DNA from 3 places in the Carnobacterium sp. AT7 genome. Region 3 is predicted to be linked to each of the others. Evidence: a T-box and tRNA genes for the amino acid it is inferred to sense, from the RefSeq annotation. Region 3 holds a T-box; the other regions hold tRNA genes.
The links. A T-box is a leader RNA that pairs with one kind of tRNA and senses whether it is charged. The one in region 3 lies ahead of tyrS (tyrosine--tRNA ligase), so its partner is inferred to be a tRNA-Tyr.
Positions count from the first base shown of each region.

Region 1: it encodes a tRNA-Tyr, which carries the amino acid that the T-box ahead of tyrS (tyrosine--tRNA ligase) is inferred to sense. The anticodon was not compared.
Region 2: it encodes a tRNA-Tyr, which carries the amino acid that the T-box ahead of tyrS (tyrosine--tRNA ligase) is inferred to sense. The anticodon was not compared.

Region 1 is NZ_ABHH01000018.1:40,946-47,603, reverse strand. It holds partial or broken rRNA gene CAT7_RS08065 (23S ribosomal RNA) at 1-260, shown strand, start outside; rRNA gene rrf (5S ribosomal RNA) at 352-467, shown strand; tRNA gene CAT7_RS08055 (tRNA-Asn) at 480-553, shown strand; tRNA gene CAT7_RS08050 (tRNA-Ser) at 609-697, shown strand; tRNA gene CAT7_RS08045 (tRNA-Glu) at 709-780, shown strand; tRNA gene CAT7_RS08040 (tRNA-Val) at 827-899, shown strand; tRNA gene CAT7_RS08035 (tRNA-Asp) at 919-991, shown strand; tRNA gene CAT7_RS08030 (tRNA-Phe) at 1,027-1,102, shown strand; tRNA gene CAT7_RS08025 (tRNA-Tyr) at 1,108-1,191, shown strand; tRNA gene CAT7_RS08020 (tRNA-Trp) at 1,221-1,294, shown strand; tRNA gene CAT7_RS08015 (tRNA-His) at 1,333-1,405, shown strand; tRNA gene CAT7_RS08010 (tRNA-Gln) at 1,417-1,488, shown strand; tRNA gene CAT7_RS08005 (tRNA-Cys) at 1,521-1,591, shown strand; tRNA gene CAT7_RS08000 (tRNA-Leu) at 1,626-1,709, shown strand; gene CAT7_RS07995 (phosphoenolpyruvate carboxykinase (ATP)) at 1,899-3,539, shown strand; gene CAT7_RS07990 (oxaloacetate decarboxylase subunit alpha) at 3,608-5,026, shown strand; gene CAT7_RS07985 (OadG family protein) at 5,036-5,317, shown strand; gene CAT7_RS12610 (biotin/lipoyl-containing protein) at 5,331-5,702, shown strand; gene CAT7_RS07975 (sodium ion-translocating decarboxylase subunit beta) at 5,750-6,658, shown strand, end outside.
Region 2 is NZ_ABHH01000050.1:1,459-8,116, reverse strand. It holds partial or broken rRNA gene CAT7_RS11620 (23S ribosomal RNA) at 1-412, shown strand, start outside; rRNA gene rrf (5S ribosomal RNA) at 504-619, shown strand; tRNA gene CAT7_RS11610 (tRNA-Asn) at 632-705, shown strand; tRNA gene CAT7_RS11605 (tRNA-Ser) at 761-849, shown strand; tRNA gene CAT7_RS11600 (tRNA-Glu) at 861-932, shown strand; tRNA gene CAT7_RS11595 (tRNA-Val) at 979-1,051, shown strand; tRNA gene CAT7_RS11590 (tRNA-Asp) at 1,071-1,143, shown strand; tRNA gene CAT7_RS11585 (tRNA-Phe) at 1,179-1,254, shown strand; tRNA gene CAT7_RS11580 (tRNA-Tyr) at 1,260-1,343, shown strand; tRNA gene CAT7_RS11575 (tRNA-Trp) at 1,373-1,446, shown strand; tRNA gene CAT7_RS11570 (tRNA-His) at 1,484-1,556, shown strand; tRNA gene CAT7_RS11565 (tRNA-Gln) at 1,568-1,639, shown strand; tRNA gene CAT7_RS11560 (tRNA-Cys) at 1,672-1,742, shown strand; tRNA gene CAT7_RS11555 (tRNA-Leu) at 1,777-1,860, shown strand; gene CAT7_RS11550 (ISL3 family transposase) at 2,034-3,353, opposite strand; gene CAT7_RS11545 (ROK family transcriptional regulator) at 3,755-4,942, opposite strand; gene CAT7_RS11540 (DUF7916 family protein) at 5,268-6,167, shown strand; gene CAT7_RS11535 (PTS sugar transporter subunit IIC) at 6,225-6,658, shown strand, end outside.
Region 3 is NZ_ABHH01000022.1:12,850-19,507, forward strand. It holds gene guaC (GMP reductase) at 1-576, shown strand, start outside; gene CAT7_RS08730 (SDR family oxidoreductase) at 726-1,376, shown strand; gene CAT7_RS08735 (zinc-dependent alcohol dehydrogenase) at 1,798-2,946, opposite strand; gene tyrS (tyrosine--tRNA ligase) at 3,086-4,351, opposite strand; T-box leader at 4,418-4,637, opposite strand; gene CAT7_RS08745 (DUF488 domain-containing protein) at 4,894-5,433, shown strand; gene CAT7_RS08750 (LysR family transcriptional regulator) at 5,618-6,511, opposite strand.

The sequences.
Region 1 (6,658 bases), on a different contig from region 3:
GAGGAGCTGTCCTTAGTACGAGAGGACCGGGATGGACACACCTCTGGTGTACCAGTTGTTCTGCCAAGGGCATTGCTGGGTAGCTATGTGTGGACGGGATAAATGCTGAAAGCATCTAAGCGTGAAGCCCCCCTCAAGATGAGATTTCCCATCACGTAAGTGAGTAAGACCCCTGAGAGATGATCAGGTAGATAGGTTGGAAGTGGAAGTCTAGCGATAGATGGAGCGGACCAATACTAATCGGTCGAGGACTTAACCAAATTTTTTAAACGGTGTAAGAGGGTTTCAGAACGAAAAACGATTTTTAACTTATCCAGTTTTGAGAGAACAACGTTCTCTTGATTGAAATTGTGTGGTGATGATGGCAAGAAGGTCACACCTGTTCCCATGCCGAACACAGAAGTTAAGCTTCTTAGCGCCGATGGTAGTGAAGGGTTTCCCTTTGTGAGAGTAGGACGTTGCCACGCACATTCAATTATTCCGCAATAGCTCAGTTGGTAGTAGCGCATGACTGTTAATCATGATGTCGTAGGTTCGAGTCCTACTTGCGGAGTTCCATAGTCAAACTATGTAAATATAAACGAGATTAGTTTAAGTGAACCCCACCTGGAGAGTTGTCCGAGTGGCCGAAGGAGCATGATTGGAAATCATGTAGGCGGTGAACACTGTCTCAAGGGTTCGAATCCCTTACTCTCCGTTTGAAAAAACGGCCCGTTGGTCAAGCGGTTAAGACACCGCCCTTTCACGGCGGTATCACGGGTTCGATTCCCGTACGGGTCATCAGTAACGACGTTACTGGTTAAAAAAAGCATTGATAAGATTCTTCGGAGGTTTAGCTCAGCTGGGAGAGCATCTGCCTTACAAGCAGAGGGTCGGCGGTTCGATCCCGTCAACCTCCATTGGTTTAAGTTATAAAAAGGTCTCGTGGTGTAGGGGTTAACATGTCTGCCTGTCACGCAGAAGATCGCGGGTTCGATTCCCGTCGAGACCGTTGGTTTGAAAAATTAAATAAACCATTTATATAATGGCCTGGTAGCTCAGTTGGTAGAGCACTTGATTGAAGCTCAAGGTGTCGGCAGTTCGATTCTGTCCCAGGCCACCATTATTGGAGGGGTAGCGAAGTGGCTAAACGCGGCGGACTGTAAATCCGCTCCTTCGGGTTCGGCAGTTCGAATCTGCCCCCCTCCACCATTTTTTAAAAGAAATAACCTTTATAAGATAGGGGTATAGTTTAAAGGTAGAACTATGGTCTCCAACACCATCAGTGTGGGTTCAATTCCTACTACCCCTGCCATTTTTAATGTAAGATGGGCAAAAAAAATAATTACCATGGCGATTGTGGTGAAGTGGTTAACACACCGGATTGTGGTTCCGGCATGCGTGGGTTCGATCCCCATCAGTCGCCTTTTTTTTTCATGGGCTATAGCCAAGCGGTAAGGCAAGGGACTTTGACTCCCTCATGCGTTGGTTCGAATCCAGCTAGCCCAGTTTAATTGAATGAACCATTCAACTAAAAAGATGGCGGTATAGCCAAGTGGTAAGGCAGAGGTCTGCAAAACCTTCATCACCGGTTCAAATCCGGTTACCGCCTTATGTTCGAAAAGATGAAAAAAAGTAGTCCATATGCCGGCGTGGCGGAACTGGTAGACGCGCTGGACTCAAAATCCTGTGCCCGCGAGGGCGTGCCGGTTCGATTCCGGCCGCCGGTATAATAAAAAGCTCTTAAGAATGTTCTTGTTCTTAAGGGCTTTTTTTTGTTTAATCTGTTATGATGTAGAGGTGAATTAACAGAAATTTTTATCTATATATAAAGAAAATGTATCCGCTTTGTTTTTAGCCTTTAAACTTGATTTATGAATTTAAATACATTCTATTTTAAAAAAATTGGAGGGATTTAAATGGCAACAAAGTCAACTTTTTCAAAATCAGAAATTAGAAAAGACAATCCTATTTTTTCATCATTTCGCTCAGTCGTGGAAACGTCCATGTACGGTAACAATACTACAGAAATAAAAACGACTGAAGAAGCTTATTTACTGGCTAAAGATTCCATGCACACCATTGTAACAGACCTAATAGTTAAGCATCCGGAAAAATTAGGTTTGCCTTATGGAGCAAATGTATTAGTTGAGAATGGAGGAGCGGTGGTCGGGAGAACAGCTGCAGCAAAACGTATTTTGGGAGAAAATCCTGAGGAAGATGCTAAACTGGCCCCAATTATCCGTGAAGCTATTTATCAAGGTGAAAATAAAATGCGTTATAAAGCTACTGCTTATGTTGGATTAGATCCTGATTTCATGGTGAAAGCACATTTGAGCGTACCTGTTGGTCAAGAAAATAATTTGTATTCCTGGTTGTTGAATTTCCAAATTTGCAATGAAGTATACGATGAATTATATGTGCAATCTAGAGCAATAAATGAGGGTGATATTTTAATCTATCAAAATCCTGAATGGCATCATCCCGATTACCCCATGGGGCTAGCTTATTTTGATTCAAAGCATAATGCAGCCATCATTTTAGGAATGAATTATTTTGGTGAGTTAAAGAAAGCAACGTTAACATTGGCTTGGGGTACAGCACATAGGTTGGGTTATGTCGCTTGTCATGGTGGGCAAAAGAAATTTACATTAACCAATGGAAAAAATTATGTATCGGCTTTTTTTGGGCTATCTGGTTCAGGTAAATCAACACTGACACATGCAAAACACGAAAATAAATATGCAGTTGAAGTTTTGCATGATGATGCATTTATTGTTTCTTTAGAGGATGGTTCTTCTATTGCTTTAGAACCAGCTTATTTTGATAAGACGCAAGACTATCCTTCAAATCATCCAGAAATCGATTATTTTGTAACGGTACAAAATGTCGCAGTCACGCTAGATGAAAACGGGGATAAGGTTCTCTTGACAGAAGATTTGAGGAATGGAAATGGTAGAACGATAAAATCACGTTATTCTACTTCAAATCGAGTAGATAAATTCAATGAACCCATCGACGCAATTTATTGGATTATGAAGGATGAAAGTCTCCCTCCTGTCATTAAAGTGACGGATCCAGTTCTTGCTGCAACGTTTGGGGCAACTTTGGCTACTAAACGTTCAACAGCTGAACGTTTAAAAAAAGGAATCGATATCAATAAATTAGTAATCGAGCCGTATGCAAATCCATTTCGTATTTATCCACTTAAAGAAGATTACAATCATTTTAAGGCATTATTTACGAATCAAAGTATCGACTGCTACATTTTAAATACGGGTTATTTTTTAGACAAGAAAGTGACAGCTGCTGTTACTTTAAGTAGTATTGAATCAATTGTTGAGGGGAGAGCCGAGTTCAGATCATTTGGAACAAGCAATGAGCTAAGTTACCTTGTAGTAGAGGATTATGAGCCCGACTTTAACAATCCAGAGTACCGTAAATTGGTTCAAGAAAGGTTGCAAATGCGTGTAGCTTATATTCAAGAGCAGAATAAAACGAACAAAATGAATCTTTTACCAGATGAAGCTCTTGAAGCGATGCAATCACTTCTTGACTAAACTAATGTCTTTTAATAAAAATAGATTTTGGTTGTTCTCTTTCCGTCAGTAGAGAGGAGTATGGAAATATGACAGAACGTACGGTTGAAATTACTGAAACGGTTCTTAGAGATGCTCATCAGAGTTTGATGGCGACAAGAATGACAACACAAGAAATGTTGCCTATCATTGAAAAGATGGATCAAGTTGGATACTATTCGCTTGAATGTTGGGGAGGAGCTACATTTGACGCAGCTATTCGGTTTCTAAATGAAGATCCATGGGAAAGGTTAAGGGCGATAAAAGAGCGGGCACCGCACACAAAATTACAAATGCTATTAAGAGGACAAAATTTGCTTGGGTATCGGCATTATGCAGATGACATTGTCGAAAAATTTGTTCAAAAAGCTAGTGAAAATGGAATAGATGTTTTTAGAATTTTTGATGCCCTAAATGACATTAGAAATTTGGAAGCGTCTTTAAGAGCAGTTAAAAAATACGGCAAGCATGCCCAGTTGACCATATGTTATACCATAAGTGAAGTGCACACTATTGACTATTATACCCAGCTAGCCAAAGAGTTGGAAAATATGGGAGCTGATTCTATTTGCATTAAAGATATGGCAGGAATTCTTACACCTTACATCGCAAAAAAACTTGTGGGCTCACTGAAAGAAGTGTTAACTATTCCGCTGAGCTTACACACACATGCAACGAGTGGTGTTTCACAAATGACTTATTTAATGGCTGTAGAAGCAGGTGTAGATATGATTGACACAGCTATTTCACCATTTTCGGAGGGAACGAGTCAGCCGCCTACTGAATCAATGGCTATTGCTTTAAATGAAGGGTTGGTTGCGACAAAGCTAAATCTTCAGTTACTAGAAGAAATTGCTGAATACTTTAAACCTATTCGAGACAAGTATTTGGCTAATCGGCTGTTGGACCCTAAAATGATGGGTGTTGATCCAAAAGCACTATTGTATCAAGTTCCTGGAGGGATGTTGTCAAATTTATACTCGCAATTAAAACAAGCGAATGCAACTGAAAAGTATGAAGCTGTTTTGAAAGAGGTTCCACAAGTTCGAAAAGACATGGGGTTCCCACCATTGGTAACCCCTATGAGTCAAATGGTGGGAACCCAAGCGGTCTTTAATGTATTAGCCGGAGAAAGGTACAAGATGGTTCCAAATGAAATCAAAGAATATTTACATGGTTCATATGGCCGTCCGCCAATGCCTATCAGTGAAGATTTTAGAAAACAGATTATTGATGAAGATACAGTAATTACAGATCGACCGGCTGACCATATTCAACCAGAATTTGAACGATTGAAAGAAGAAATAGGAACTTTAGCAAAAACAGATGAAGATGTTTTAACCTATGCCCTTTTTCCGCAAGTTGGCAAAGCGTTTTTACAAAAAAAATACGAGTTTCCAAAAGTAGAGCAAAAAAAAGCTGCGGTAGAAATGGAAGAAACGATCAGAATATCAGCCTATATAAAATGAGGTGAATAAATGGAAAAATTTTCTTATTTAGATATAGTAGTAATCACCGTTATTGGACTCCTAGTTTTTTTTTTAGTGCTTATTGGCTGGCAACTCATTCACCAAATGATGAAATTTAGACCGAAAAAATACCAAGAAATAGAATCCTTTTCTCCTGAAAAACAAAATGATTTAGCAGTAGATGAAGATGAAGAGACACGAATGGTTGCAGTCTTAATGGCGTTGATTTTAGCTAATGATGAGCAACAAGACAAAACCTATTGCGTAACAAAAATTGAGCGAATTCGGTAAGGGAGTGCGCTAAATGAAAAATTATGAGATTACAGTAAATGGGAAAATTTATCAAGTTACCGTAAAAGAACTACTAGATGAAGTGAACAAAAAAACACCATCTCTTACTTCAATCACCGATAAAGAAAAGACGAGCACGAAGCAATTAAAAACATTTTCTCAAGAAGAAGTAATGATCACAGCTCCTATGCCTGGAAGAATACTAGCTGTTAAGGTAGAAGAAAATCAAGATGTACATGCTGGAGAAACCGTGTGCTTGCTGGAAGCAATGAAAATGGAAAACGAAATTGTAGCTCCTGTTAGTGGCGTTGTATCTAAGGTGAATGTGCAACCTAGTCAAGCGGTAGAAGCAGGAGAGTCTTTAATTGTCATAGATCCAACTTAATGGTTCTTATATTACAATTTTAGATTCTTGGTAAGGGAGGAGATTTTTTGGACACTTTTTTTTCAGGGTTGCTATCCATTTCACTTGGACAGGTCATTATGATGGGGATAGGTGGATGTTTAATCTACCTAGGTATCAAGAAAAAATATGAACCAACATTGCTAGTGCCAATGGGTCTTGGAACACTATTGGTGAATTTTCCTCAATCTGGCTTAGTCAATCAAGTTATTAATAATCAAGAACAAGAAGGCATTCTAAATGTGTTGTTTGACTTTGGTATTGCGACCGAATTATTTCCGTTGCTAATTTTTATTGGAATCGGCGCAATGATTGATTTTGGTCCTTTGCTACAAAATCCCGTTCTTTTATTATATGGAGCTTCCGCTCAATTCGGTATTTTCTTCACTATTTTAGTTGCAGTTATTTTTGGATTTGATATTTTAGAAGCAGCCTCGATTGGCATTATTGGTGCTGCCGATGGCCCAACATCTATTTTTGTAGCCTTGCAACTAGCGCCTCAGCTATTAGGTCCTATAACGGTTGCTGCTTACTCCTATATGGCTTTAGTCCCAATCGTCCAGCCGATAGCTATTAAAGCTGTAACGACAAAAAAAGAACGAATGATTCGTATGGAATATACATCAACAACTATTTCAAAAAAAAACCGCATTCTTTTTCCAATTATTGTGATTATTGTAGCAGGATTTATTGCGCCTGTCTCCTTGCCATTAGTCGGGTTTTTAATGTTTGGTAATCTGTTAAGGGAATGTGGTGTCTTAGATCGATTAAGTTATACTGCTCAAAATGAGCTAGTAAACATTATCAGCATTTTACTAGGCTTGACTATTTCTATAAAAATGACTGCTGAACTATTCTTAACGGTAGATAGTTTATTAATCATTGGGTTTGGGCTAATTGCTTTTATTATGGATACAGTTGGCGGAGTTTTATTTGCA
Region 2 (6,658 bases), on a different contig from region 3:
AGGTTTGGCACCTCGATGTCGGCTCATCGCATCCTGGGGCTGTAGTCGGTCCCAAGGGTTGGGCTGTTCGCCCATTAAAGCGGTACGCGAGCTGGGTTCAGAACGTCGTGAGACAGTTCGGTCCCTATCCGTCGCGGGCGTAGGAAATTTGAGAGGAGCTGTCCTTAGTACGAGAGGACCGGGATGGACACACCTCTGGTGTACCAGTTGTTCTGCCAAGGGCATTGCTGGGTAGCTATGTGTGGACGGGATAAACGCTGAAAGCATCTAAGCGTGAAGCCCCCCTCAAGATGAGATTTCCCATCACGTAAGTGAGTAAGACCCCTGAGAGATGATCAGGTAGATAGGTTGGAAGTGGAAGTCTAGCGATAGATGGAGCGGACCAATACTAATCGGTCGAGGACTTAACCAAATTTTTTAAACGGTGTAAGAGGGTTTCAGAACGAAAAATGATTTTTAACTTATCCAGTTTTGAGAGAACAACGTTCTCTTGATTGAAATTGTGTGGTGATGATGGCAAGAAGGTCACACCTGTTCCCATGCCGAACACAGAAGTTAAGCTTCTTAGCGCCGATGGTAGTGAAGGGTTTCCCTTTGTGAGAGTAGGACGTTGCCACGCACATTCAATTATTCCGCAATAGCTCAGTTGGTAGTAGCGCATGACTGTTAATCATGATGTCGTAGGTTCGAGTCCTACTTGCGGAGTTCCATAGTCAAACTATGTAAATATAAACGAGATTAGTTTAAGTGAACCCCACCTGGAGAGTTGTCCGAGTGGCCGAAGGAGCATGATTGGAAATCATGTAGGCGGTGAACACTGTCTCAAGGGTTCGAATCCCTTACTCTCCGTTTGAAAAAACGGCCCGTTGGTCAAGCGGTTAAGACACCGCCCTTTCACGGCGGTATCACGGGTTCGATTCCCGTACGGGTCATCAGTAACGACGTTACTGGTTAAAAAAAGCAGTAGTAAGATTCTTCGGAGGTTTAGCTCAGCTGGGAGAGCATCTGCCTTACAAGCAGAGGGTCGGCGGTTCGATCCCGTCAACCTCCATTGGTTTAAGTTATAAAAAGGTCTCGTGGTGTAGGGGTTAACATGTCTGCCTGTCACGCAGAAGATCGCGGGTTCGATTCCCGTCGAGACCGTTGGTTTGAAAAATTAAATAAACCATTTATATAATGGCCTGGTAGCTCAGTTGGTAGAGCACTTGATTGAAGCTCAAGGTGTCGGCAGTTCGATTCTGTCCCAGGCCACCATTATTGGAGGGGTAGCGAAGTGGCTAAACGCGGCGGACTGTAAATCCGCTCCTTCGGGTTCGGCAGTTCGAATCTGCCCCCCTCCACCATTTTTTAAAAGAAATAACCTTTATAAGATAGGGGTATAGTTTAAAGGTAGAACTATGGTCTCCAACACCATCAGTGTGGGTTCAATTCCTACTACCCCTGCCATTTTTAATGTAAGATGGGCAAAAAAATAATTACCATGGCGATTGTGGTGAAGTGGTTAACACACCGGATTGTGGTTCCGGCATGCGTGGGTTCGATCCCCATCAGTCGCCTTTTTTTTTCATGGGCTATAGCCAAGCGGTAAGGCAAGGGACTTTGACTCCCTCATGCGTTGGTTCGAATCCAGCTAGCCCAGTTTAATTGAATGAACCATTCAACTAAAAAGATGGCGGTATAGCCAAGTGGTAAGGCAGAGGTCTGCAAAACCTTCATCACCGGTTCAAATCCGGTTACCGCCTTATGTTCGAAAAGATGAAAAAAAGTAGTCCATATGCCGGCGTGGCGGAACTGGTAGACGCGCTGGACTCAAAATCCTGTGCCCGCGAGGGCGTGCCGGTTCGATTCCGGCCGCCGGTATACTAAATACACCTCACATCTATAAGATGCTAGGTGTATTTTTTTGTTCATTTCTTTAATCAGTCTCTTTGGAATCGTCGTCAAATGGTGTGGATGCTTCAAAGATTCTTATGAATAGTGGCTCTTCGTCAAATGGTGTGGATGAGCAAAATTTAGTTAAAATAAAATCTAATTTAGGCAGCGTGAGGTAACTGACTCATGCTGTTTTTTTTCGCTTTAAAACTAATCAAAATACGGCATCTAAAATTCTGGAAATTCCGATAACCATAAGCAACCCGTTTAATGACTTTTATTTTATTGTTTGACCCCTCTAAAGCACCGTTGGAATAGGGATACATAAAAGTATGTTTGATCCTAGGCAAGTGTTTACGCAGGGTTTTAAGGGCAGTCTGCATAAAAGGAGACAACTCCTTTGGAGAAGTCTTCAGTATAAGGTCTTTAAATCCTTTATAGTCATTTTTTTTAGAATAATAAAGAAGATTTTGATACAGATCATATGTCGCTTTAAGGGTCTCGTCGAGCGTGAGTAGGTAGTCAATGATTTCTGTATTCGGTAAAGGCTTTTTAAAGAGTCGTTGATAGCGGTAATCCTTAAAATTCAAGTCATCTGAGTCTTTTAATAGAAGTTGCCAGTACCTTTTAAATTTTCTGTAGTTCTTTAAATCTTCTGAATTAGAGGTATTGAATCGTTTCATTAGTTGAACTCTGGTTTGATTCAACGAACGTGAGAGCAACTGAATGATATGGAAACGGTCAATGATTACTTTAGCATTAGGAAAGAGGTCTTTAACTAATGTAAAGTAGGCCGCGTTCATGTCTACGACAATCGTTTTTACAGTCATCCTCGTTTTATAGGGATAGCGCAGAAAGTGCTTGTGTAAAGCGGTTAAGAGCCGAGTTGGCAAGATATCAATCGGTTCATGTGTATCTGCATCGGAATAAATAAAGCTCATTTTGCCTTCGACGTTTTTAACGGATTTAAATTCATCAAAAGAAAGGTGTTGCGGCAAGGATTTGAAATTGTTTTTAACAGACTGATTGAGTTGTTTCAAGACTCTGTCTGTAGTGGTAGGAGAAACAAAATGCCGTTTAGACAGGTCTTTTACAGAAGTAGTGTCGGCTAATTCAACTGCAATAGACTGTTTGACCCGCTTAGCGATAAAACAGCCTTGTTCGATCTCAGGAGACTGAGCAACAAAGGTCACACCGCATTCTCTACAAAGAAATCGTTGTTTCTTTAACTGAATATAAGTTGGATAGTGAGTAGAGCTGACCCATTTAACCCTAGAGGTTAAATACCCATTCTTAACAATAGAGTAGGAGTGATTTTTCATCCCGCAACACTCGCAGTGAGAAGGCTGATACGTTAAAGTGGCATAGTAAACTTTTGATCTGAATCCTTTGATTCTCTTCTCCTTACAAAATTTTTCATCAAAAAGAATGTTTTTATCTTTTAAATCGAGTGCAATTCGGATACAATTATTACGAGGCATATGAATTTTCCTTTCTAGTGAGTTGTGGTGACTTTATTCTAACTGGAAATTTCATATGTTTCTATTTTTTTGCACAAAAATAGGTGTGAATGAATTTCTTCATCCACACCAAAAATTATACAGCCTGAATAGTCGGATTGGCTCGTAAGATCTTTCAAGCCTTAAACATTCTACAGGACTACAAACAACCCAATCCCTCCAGAATATTAAGTATGAACTAAATTCATTTATCTAAACTAAAAATATAGAGCCAAAATTTCTGGAAGACTGTAGTTCTATAGGGGTCTAAAAAGAAACTTCATGTATTATCTATGAAGTTTCTTTTGGAGCAGTCATACCCATTGTTGAATAATCTGTAAAATTTATTTAAAGAAACTAGTTTAAATCCAAAAAATAATGGACTAACTAAGGAGTTGCTTTGCCACACAAAGACCAGCAGCTGATAAAGCTCCATTTATAGCTGAATAATTTTTAATTTCTATAAGTGTTTTTTTCTTTGTTGCTAATAGAGCAATGTTTTTTTCTAAATAATCTTTTATTAAATCTAAAAGTTGTTTTTCTGAAAAGAGTTCACCATGAATAATCATTTTATCTGCGTCAATCATCATTGAAAGATTATTTAGGGTAATCGAAAGGTACTTAATAGCATTGTGCAAGATATTTATGACGCCCTCATCACCCAACTTATAGGCTTGTAGGATCACTTCAATTGTGAGATGAGCTCGATCTGTCGCTAACTGCCTCAGATAAGTACTATCAGATTTATCAAAAAGAATTTGAGATTTTTTAATGATCCAAGATTCGCTAGCATAAGTTTGCAAGCATCCTCTTTTGCCACATTCACAAAGCTCACCATCAGGATGAACAACTATATGACCAATTTCTCCGACTAAATTATTATTATCCCCATAGAGATTACTTTGATAGATTGATGAACAAAACATTCCTCGACCTACGTGCACAAAAGTAAAATTATTATCGGTGCTATCGTGACCAAATAACCGTTCTGATAAAGTCATACAGTGAACATTATTTTTGAAATACACTGGTAAGTTTATTGTAGAGAGTAATTGTTTAAAGTTGAAATTAGTCCAAAATGAATTATTTGTTAAAATTGATTGGTTTTCCTCATCGAAATGTCCAGGTAATGCAATCCCAATAGATTGAGGATGGTAATTAGAGCAGTGTAAAAGAAACGAGTGCAATTCAGTAACGAATAAAGATGCAGTAAGATTTCTTTCGGGAGTGGAAGGATCATTTGTTAGAATCTTTTTTTCAAATAAATTTTGTTTATTGTCAATAAGACAATAGGCAAAGAATTTTTCTGATAGTTCTACCCCAATGTAAAAACTATGATTAGGTGAAATGTCTAAAGAAATTTTTTTTCTACCGGATTTATTTGTATCAGAAACGATTTCACCAGTCTCGTGAATCAACTGTTCCACAATTAAGTTTCCAACAATATCACTTACTGTTGCTGGTGTGATCCCAGTTGCTTGAGAAATATCAATCCTTGATAAAGGCCCCTTTGTATAAATGATATCTAATATTTTGGTTTGTAATTCCTTCTGTCTTTTAGTAATCTTCATAGAATCCTCCTTAATATCACAAAATTAGTATACAACATTAATTATTTTTTATAAACAACTATTGGAACGATTTAGGTTGACAGGGGGCTATTTATCGATTAACATAAGGTTGTTGATAACAAAATATTAACAAATATGGTTTTGAACAGAGTTTTCCTGGTTTGTTATTTATAATTTATAACCAATAAAAAATTATGGAAAGGGATATGCCTAGTAACTTGGCTAACGCTAAGTATTTAACGTTATTAGATTGAATTAGAATGATAACGGTAACAAATAAGTGAGTAAAAGAAAGATAAATAAAAAAATGATAGGGAGTTGTATTATGACAAAAAGATTTATAAGTGCTAACGCTTCAGAAATTATGAATATGACCGCTGATGAGCTGAAACAAAGTATTAAAGCAAGTGAAGGAAGAATTGTGATGTCTGAAAATGTCGTGGAGAGAGAACCGTTTATTGAGGACATTACAAATGCAGAAATTGCTAGAGCATTTGGGGCAGATTTAATCTTGTTAAATGGGATAGATGTGTTGAATCCTAAAATTTCAGGTTTAAGTAATCAGGATGGATCATTTGTGGATCAGCTTCATAATTTGGTCGGTCGTCCAATCGGTGTTAACTTGGAACCGGTTGATGAAGAAGCATCTATGGCAGAAGATCGTTTAACGATTGCTGAAGGTAGACAAGCAAATTTAAAAACAATCAATGAGATTGAATCATTGGGATTAGATTTTGTTTGTTTAACAGGAAATCCAGGAACGGGTGTTACAAATACTCAAATTGAGAAAACAATCCGTACTACAAAAGAAGTGTTTTCAGGGTTAATTATTGCTGGTAAAATGCATGGCGCTGGTGTTTCAGAGAGCATAGTTGATTTAGAAACGGTAAAATCATTTATTGAAGCTGGGGCAGATATTATTTTAGTTCCTGCAGTGGGTACCGTACCTGGATTTGATGAACACGAATTGAAAGAAATCGTTAAAGCTGTTCACAAAGAAGGTGCATTAGTGTTGTCAGCTATTGGAACAAGCCAAGAAAGTTCAGATGAAGATACAATTAAGCAAATTGCTATTCGTAATAAAATTTGTGGTGTTGATATCCAACACATTGGAGATGCAGGCTATGGTGGAATTGCTCCAGTAGAAAATATTTTTGCTTTAAGTAAAGCTTTACGAGGTATGCGTCATACTGCTTCAATGATGGCAAGATCGGTACACAGATAAGTAGTAGAGGAGGAGATTTTATTGAGTAATATTAATGATTTTTTAGAACGAAAATTAATGCCAGTTGCTTCAAAAATAGGAAATAATAAGTTCCTTGTTGCGATACGTGATGGTATCACATTGGCAATGCCGTTGATTATTATTGGTTCTTTATTTATGGTCGTAGCAAGTTTTCCAATTCCGGGTTGGGAAGAATGGCTTGGTAAAGTAGGTGTTGCCGATTTTCTATGGAAAGGAACAGATAGTAGTTTTGGACTGATTGGCTTAATAGCAAGCTTTGGTATCGCATATAGTTTAACAAATCAATTTGGAGTAGATGGGGTTCCATCCGGTATTATTTCATTGTCATCTTTCATTGTAGTAACACCTTTTGTTACTTCTGACGCTGGTGCTGGAATGCCCACAACATATATGGCAGCAAAAGGTTTATTCGTGGCTATTATTGTCGGGTTAATTAGTGGTTATATCTATCAGTGGTTTATAAACCACAA
Region 3 (6,658 bases):
AAAAAGTTCTTGCCAGGAACATTTTTGATTGCGGGTAATGTTGGTACTCCTGAAGCTGTTCGTGAGTTAGAAAATGCTGGGGCGGACGCAACTAAAGTGGGTATTGGACCTGGAAAAGTATGTATCACAAAATTAAAAACCGGATTTGGTACTGGTGGTTGGCAATTAGCAGCTTTGCGTTTGTGTGCTAAGGCTGCAAGAAAACCATTGATTGCGGATGGCGGAGTACGAGATCATGGCGATATTGCTAAATCAATTCGTTTTGGAGCATCTATGGTAATGATGGGATCTTTATTCTCAGGACATGACCAATCTCCAGGAAAAACGATCGAAAAAGACGGCAAAATGTACAAAGAATATTTTGGTAGTGCTTCTGAATACCAAAAAGGCGAACACAAAAATGTTGAAGGCAAAAAGATCCTTGTAGAATATAAAGGTGACATCGCTGAGACATTATTGGAAATGAAACAAGATCTACAATCTTCTATCTCATATGCGGGTGGAAACGATGTAGAATCGATTCGTAAAGTGGATTATGTGATTGTTAAAAATTCAATTTTTAATGGTGACCGCTAAAGAAACCTTAAAAGATCCTTTAAAGGGTCTTTTTTTGTCGCTGAAAAATAGTTGCGTTTTATTAGTTCTTTTGAGTAAACGCAAATAGTTTGTATCCGTAAGTTTCTTTGTTACACTTAATAAGTAAACTGAAACGAAAGGAGCAAGAAATGATGAAAGTATTAGTAGTAGGTGCAAATGGACAAATCGGTAAAATGATTGTAGATAAATTGCACGAAAGCGACAAACACTCAGTACGGGCGATGGTTCGAAAACCAGAACAAGCCAATGCACTAGATATGAACGGTGTGGAAGCGTGCTTAGCAGATTTAGAAGGACCAATTGAGGCGATTCAAAATGCTCTTGAAGGTATGGATGCTGTCATTTTCTCAGCTGGTTCAGGCGGACAAACAGGTTATGACAAAACAATGTCGATTGACTTAGATGGGGCAGTAAAAGTAATGGATGCAGCAAAAGAAGTTGGCGTAAATCGTTTTATTATTGTTAGTACAATGAATTCAGATAATCGTGCAGCATGGGACAGTGAAGAAATGAAACCTTACAACATTGCCAAATATTATGCAGATCGTTGTTTGAAACAAAGCGGATTGACGTATACTATTTTGCGTCCAGGAGCATTGGAAAATGATCCTGCTACAGGGAAAATTGAAGTTGCTGAAAACTTGCCAGGCGGTGCTATCTCTCGTGAAGACGTAGCAGAAGTTGCTATTGCTAGTTTAGATAACGAAACGACTTTTAATAAAGAGTTTGATCTTTTAAACGGAGATATACCGATTGATGAAGCATTAAAAAATCTATAACCTCTTTTATTAGGGTGTGTTTTAAAACTAGTTTATCACGAGAAAAATAGCTGAGATAAGCTGAATCAAAATCGTTATCCGTTTGAGTAGCCGTAATAAGCCCTCATTCGACTCACTCAAAGTCGTTATCCATTTGAGTAGACGTAATGAGTCTTTATTCGAGCAACTCAAAACAAATTTCTATTTGAGTTTGCACAGTAAGTCATCATTCGACCAACTTGAAGTCAGTTTCTATTTGAGCAGACGCAATGAGTCTTAGTAGTTTTCAAATACGTCCTAGTTAAACGGAGACTTGTTTTAGTGCTCATTTAATCAATAAACCTAAACGAAAGCTCTTTTCACTTTGAATATGTAGGTAGAAGAGAGACAGAATATAAAATAAGAGGCCGGGGACAATTTAATTGTCCTCAGCCTCTTATTTTCATACCATACCTGGTTTTAAGATCACTTTGATATTTTGATCTGCTTTTTTATCAAAAATATCATAAGCTTTTGCTGCTTGTTCTAGCGGCATAGTATGAGTAATGATATCCGTAGGGTCAAAAATATTTTTTTCGATCATGTCATATAATTTTGGCATAAGATGAATAACAGGAGCTTGACCTGTTTTTAAAATAACGTTTCGGTTGAAGAAATCATTGATTGGGAAACTAGCAGAAGGCGTCATGTACACTCCAGTAACTTGGACCGTACCGAACTTCTTAACACTTTCAGAAGCTGTAACAAGCGGACTGATCGTTCCACTTTGTACGCTTAGAAGCGTCTTAGCTTTTTCTCTAGTAGGAGTCACTCCATCCATCCCAACGCAATCGATCACGACATCCGCTCCGCCGTTAGTTGTATCATAAAGGAATTTTCCAACTTCAGTAACATCTTTAAAATTCACCGTTTCAACATTATTGGTATTGCGTGCATGGTCTAAACGATGCTTCACATTATCGACTGCAATAACTCGTTTAGCCCCTTTCATTTTGGCAAATTTTTGAGCAAATAGCCCAACAGGACCAGATCCTAAGATGATGACCGTGTCGCCTTCTTTGACGCCGCTGCTTTCTACACTCCAGTAAGCAGTAGGGACGATATCGGATAAGAAAAGAACTTTTTCATCTGGCAAATCATTTTCCGGAACAACAAAAGAGGTGAAATCAGCAAAAGGAACACGTAAGAATTCTGCTTGGCCTCCAGGGTAATTCCCATGCATCTTACCAAAACCAAATAGTCCGCCGTTATCGAAAGCTGGATTTGGATTAGAATTGTCGCATTGACTTTCCATTTCGTGAGTACAGAAATGACATTCGCCACATCCAATATTAAATGGAATAACGACACGGTCGCCTTTTTTAACTTTTTTTACACCAGGACCGACTTCTTCAACAATTCCCATCGGTTCATGACCCACTACATAATCTTCTTCCATTACTGGCTTTCCGTTATGATACAAGTGTAAATCAGATCCGCAAATAGCTGTTGCTGTAATGCGGACAATCATATCAGTAGGTTCTTGAATCGTTGGATCTGGAACATTTCGGACTTCCATTTTTTCATTTCCTTGCCATGTTACTGCACGCATAAAATCGCTCCCTTAATTTGTATTTTATCAATCAAAGTTTAACATTGCGATTACAGATAGTAAATTAATAACGCTTACTTTTAAGGATAAAAAAACGTCTGATCCATTAAAATGCTAAAGGATCAGGCGCTTATTTCTTTTAAACTAATTTAACTAAGAAGTATTTTTTCTTCCCTTTGCGAATCAAGATAAAACGTTCATCAAAAGAGTTTTCAGGTGTCACAATGGCTTCAACATCTGTGACCTTTTCACCATTCATGGATAAAGCTCCATTTTTAATATCTTCACGAGCTTGGCGTCTAGAAGGTTCAATACCGACTACATCGACTAACCATTCTACGATATTTTTTTCTTCTTTTGGAGCTTCAAACGTAGGCATGTTTTTGAATCCTTCTTCGATTTGATCAGCCGTTAAACTTTTTACATCACCGGAAAAAAGAGCTGCAGTAATTTTTTCAGCATCTTTCAACGCTTGTTCGCCATGAACAAATAGCGTCATTTCGCTAGCTAATGTTTTTTGTGCTTCGCGTTTATGCGGCTCTGTTGCTATCTTTTCAGCTAAAGCATCGATTTCTTCTTTAGTTAAGAAAGTAAAGTACTTCAAGTATTTCACGACATCACGGTCGTCTTGATTTAACCAAAATTGGTAAAACTCATAAGGAGTGGTTTTTTCTGGATCTAACCAAATAGCACCACCTGCAGTTTTCCCAAATTTAGTTCCGTCTGCTTTTAACATTAACGGAATGGTCAGCCCATAAGCTTCAGCTTCAGAACCTTCTTGTTTACGGATATATTCTAAACCAGCTGTAATATTTCCCCATTGATCTGCGCCACCAATTTGTAATTGAACATCTTCATGTTGGTACAAGTGTAAGAAATCAATCGATTGTAAAATTTGATAAGTAAATTCAGTAAATGAGATACCTGTTTCTAAACGACTGGCAACGATGTCTTTTGACAACATAGTGTTGACGTTAAAACTTTTCCCAATATTACGTAAGAAATCAAGTAAAGAGATTTCTTTTGTCCAATCCAAATTGTTCACCATACGAATAGAGTTTTCATTTTTACCTGCATCAAATAGTTTTTCCATTTGATGTGTTAATTTATCGACATTATTTTGAACTTGTTCGCTCGTTTGTAAAACACGTTCTTCAGATTTACCACTAGGGTCACCAATTGAACCCGTCGCGCCACCAATGACGATAACGGGGCGGTGTCCAGCTAATTGAAATCTTTTCAGAATCATAAAAGGAATCAAGTGGCCAATATGCATACTATCGCCAGTTGGGTCAACCCCACAGTATAGACCTACAGCTTTTTGGTCAATCAATTTTTTTAAACCTACTTCATCTGTTTGTTGATTAATGGCATCGCGCCATTCTAGTTCATCAATAATATTCATTTTTCTAGCTCCTTATATCTGTATTTTTGTGCATAAAAAAAGCCCAATAAAAAGAAGTTATCTTTTTATCGGGACGAAAATTTCCGTGTTACCACCCAAATTGCAGTCTGTTTTCAACACAAAACAAGCCTGCCACTCATTTACTGTTAACGTTAGTAATACGCTTGAGGTTAGTCAAGTTACTCCGGAGTGTACTTCGCAAAAAAGGTTTGTGCCTATTTTCATCAACCATAGGCTTTCTATTGAACAGGGACCAAATGCTACTAAGCTCTTTCATTGTAAGTTTGTTATGAGATTGTTATTAGTATAGATGAAGTGAAGACAATTTGTCAATCTTGTTTTTAAGGGAATAATACTAGTACTATAAGTGGAAGAGTTGAAATGAAAGACGAAAAAATTGACTCACTTGATGTTAACGATGACAATGGACTGCTACAAGAGATGATATCTAGTCATTAAAATAGGAGTTAGGTATCGTTTTTTTGATTTACACGTTAGTTGTCTGTATAATTTTGATAAGTAAAGGGAAGGTAGGATTTTGAATGGATATTTACACAATAGGTCATTCTACTCATAGTAGTGAGGAGTTTATTTCTTTGCTTCAATCATATGATGTAGAAACTTTAGTTGATGTACGTTCTTACCCTGGTAGTAACCATATGCCTCAATTTAATAAAGAAAACATAGAAAAATGGTTGCCTGAAAGCGGTATTAGTTATATTCATATGCCTTCATTGGGTGGTAGAAGAAAGAAAAATCACGAAATAGACGAATCATTAGTGAACGGATGGAGAAATACGTCTTTTCAGAATTATGCAGCCTACAGTCTAACGAATGAATATGAAAAGGCAATCAGTGATTTACTAGACCTTGAAAGTAAAAAACGAGTTTGTTACATGTGCTCTGAAAGTGTTCCTTGGAGATGCCACCGCTTGATTATTTCAAATACTTTGTCATTAAAAGGATTAACTGTTCACCATATCATGACAGAGAAAAAAGCTACTTTACATGAAATAGGTATGTATGGTGCTAAAGCGGTTATCGAAGGATCCAAACTTATTTATCCTGATTCATGTTCATAAATCAAAAAGACGCTATTCATCACAGGCATATAGGCCATGATGAATAGCGTTTTTTTATCAGTAATTAATTATATCAAATTTCTTGTACAGAATTAAGAAGGTACACTATATCTTACTGCTATGAAAATAATTTTGTTCACTTGTGCCAAAATCAAGTGAAAACTTTTGTTACATAAATTTAAATTCAACGAGTATTAAAGGTCTCAGCGATTTCAATCATTGCCTCATTGAATTCTTTTTGAAAATATGTGGTTTTACTGTGATCCTTATTCACGATGAGGCTAATGTAAAAGTGAGGTGCATTTTCAATGGGAACTCTGACCAGTCGTGGGCGATCGTCTATTAGAATATCGCTCATAAAAGCAACCATGTTAGTGGAAGAAGCAATGGACAATGCCGTTTGAATTTCCTTAGTATAAAGAGTCTGTGGCTGTTTAATTTGGTTGTTTTTAGTCCATTCTTCAAAAATACGTTGGTGTGTATAACCTTGCGCTAAGGAGATAAACAGCTCATCTTGAAGTTCCGCTGCCATGATGATGCTTTTTTTGGCTAATGGATTGTCAGGGGATACCCAAAGAGCTAACTCTTCTGTTCGCAAAGGAATTTGTAATAAATTTTCTGCTGAAAAAGTAGGACAATCGCTCCCAATAATGGCCAATGGAACTTGACCTTTGCATACCAAATCCAGCATAACATCAGAACTTTCTTCTTCAATGAGTTTCATAGAGGCTGAAAATTTTGTCAAATGTGGCATCAGTTGTGCCATGAAATGGCCGCCAATGGTTGGTAAGAAGCCAAAATAAACGATTTGATTTTTCAAATCATGAATTTCTTCTTTAACTTGTTCTACTGTTTGTAAAATATGAGTTGAATGCTTAAATAATATTTCACCAGTTTCTGTCAAACGTAAATGTTTGTGAAGTCTTTTTCTATCTATCAATACAGTTTCGAGTTCCTTTTCAAGGCGTTTTAAAGCCATCGAAATGGAAGGCTGGGAGACGTAAAAATGTTCTGCTGTTGCAGTAAAGTTCAAGTTTTCAGCCAAATAATTAAAGTAAACTAAATCTTGTAAATTCATAGGGTCCTCCTGTTGGTTTTGTGAATTTAATAACATAAACGAAACGTATACTAAACTAATTTTGCATAAATATTATTTATCATATCATAAAAAAACAATATTTTCTAAGTGTGGAAGAACATGATAAAGTAACACAAGTGGTGAAGC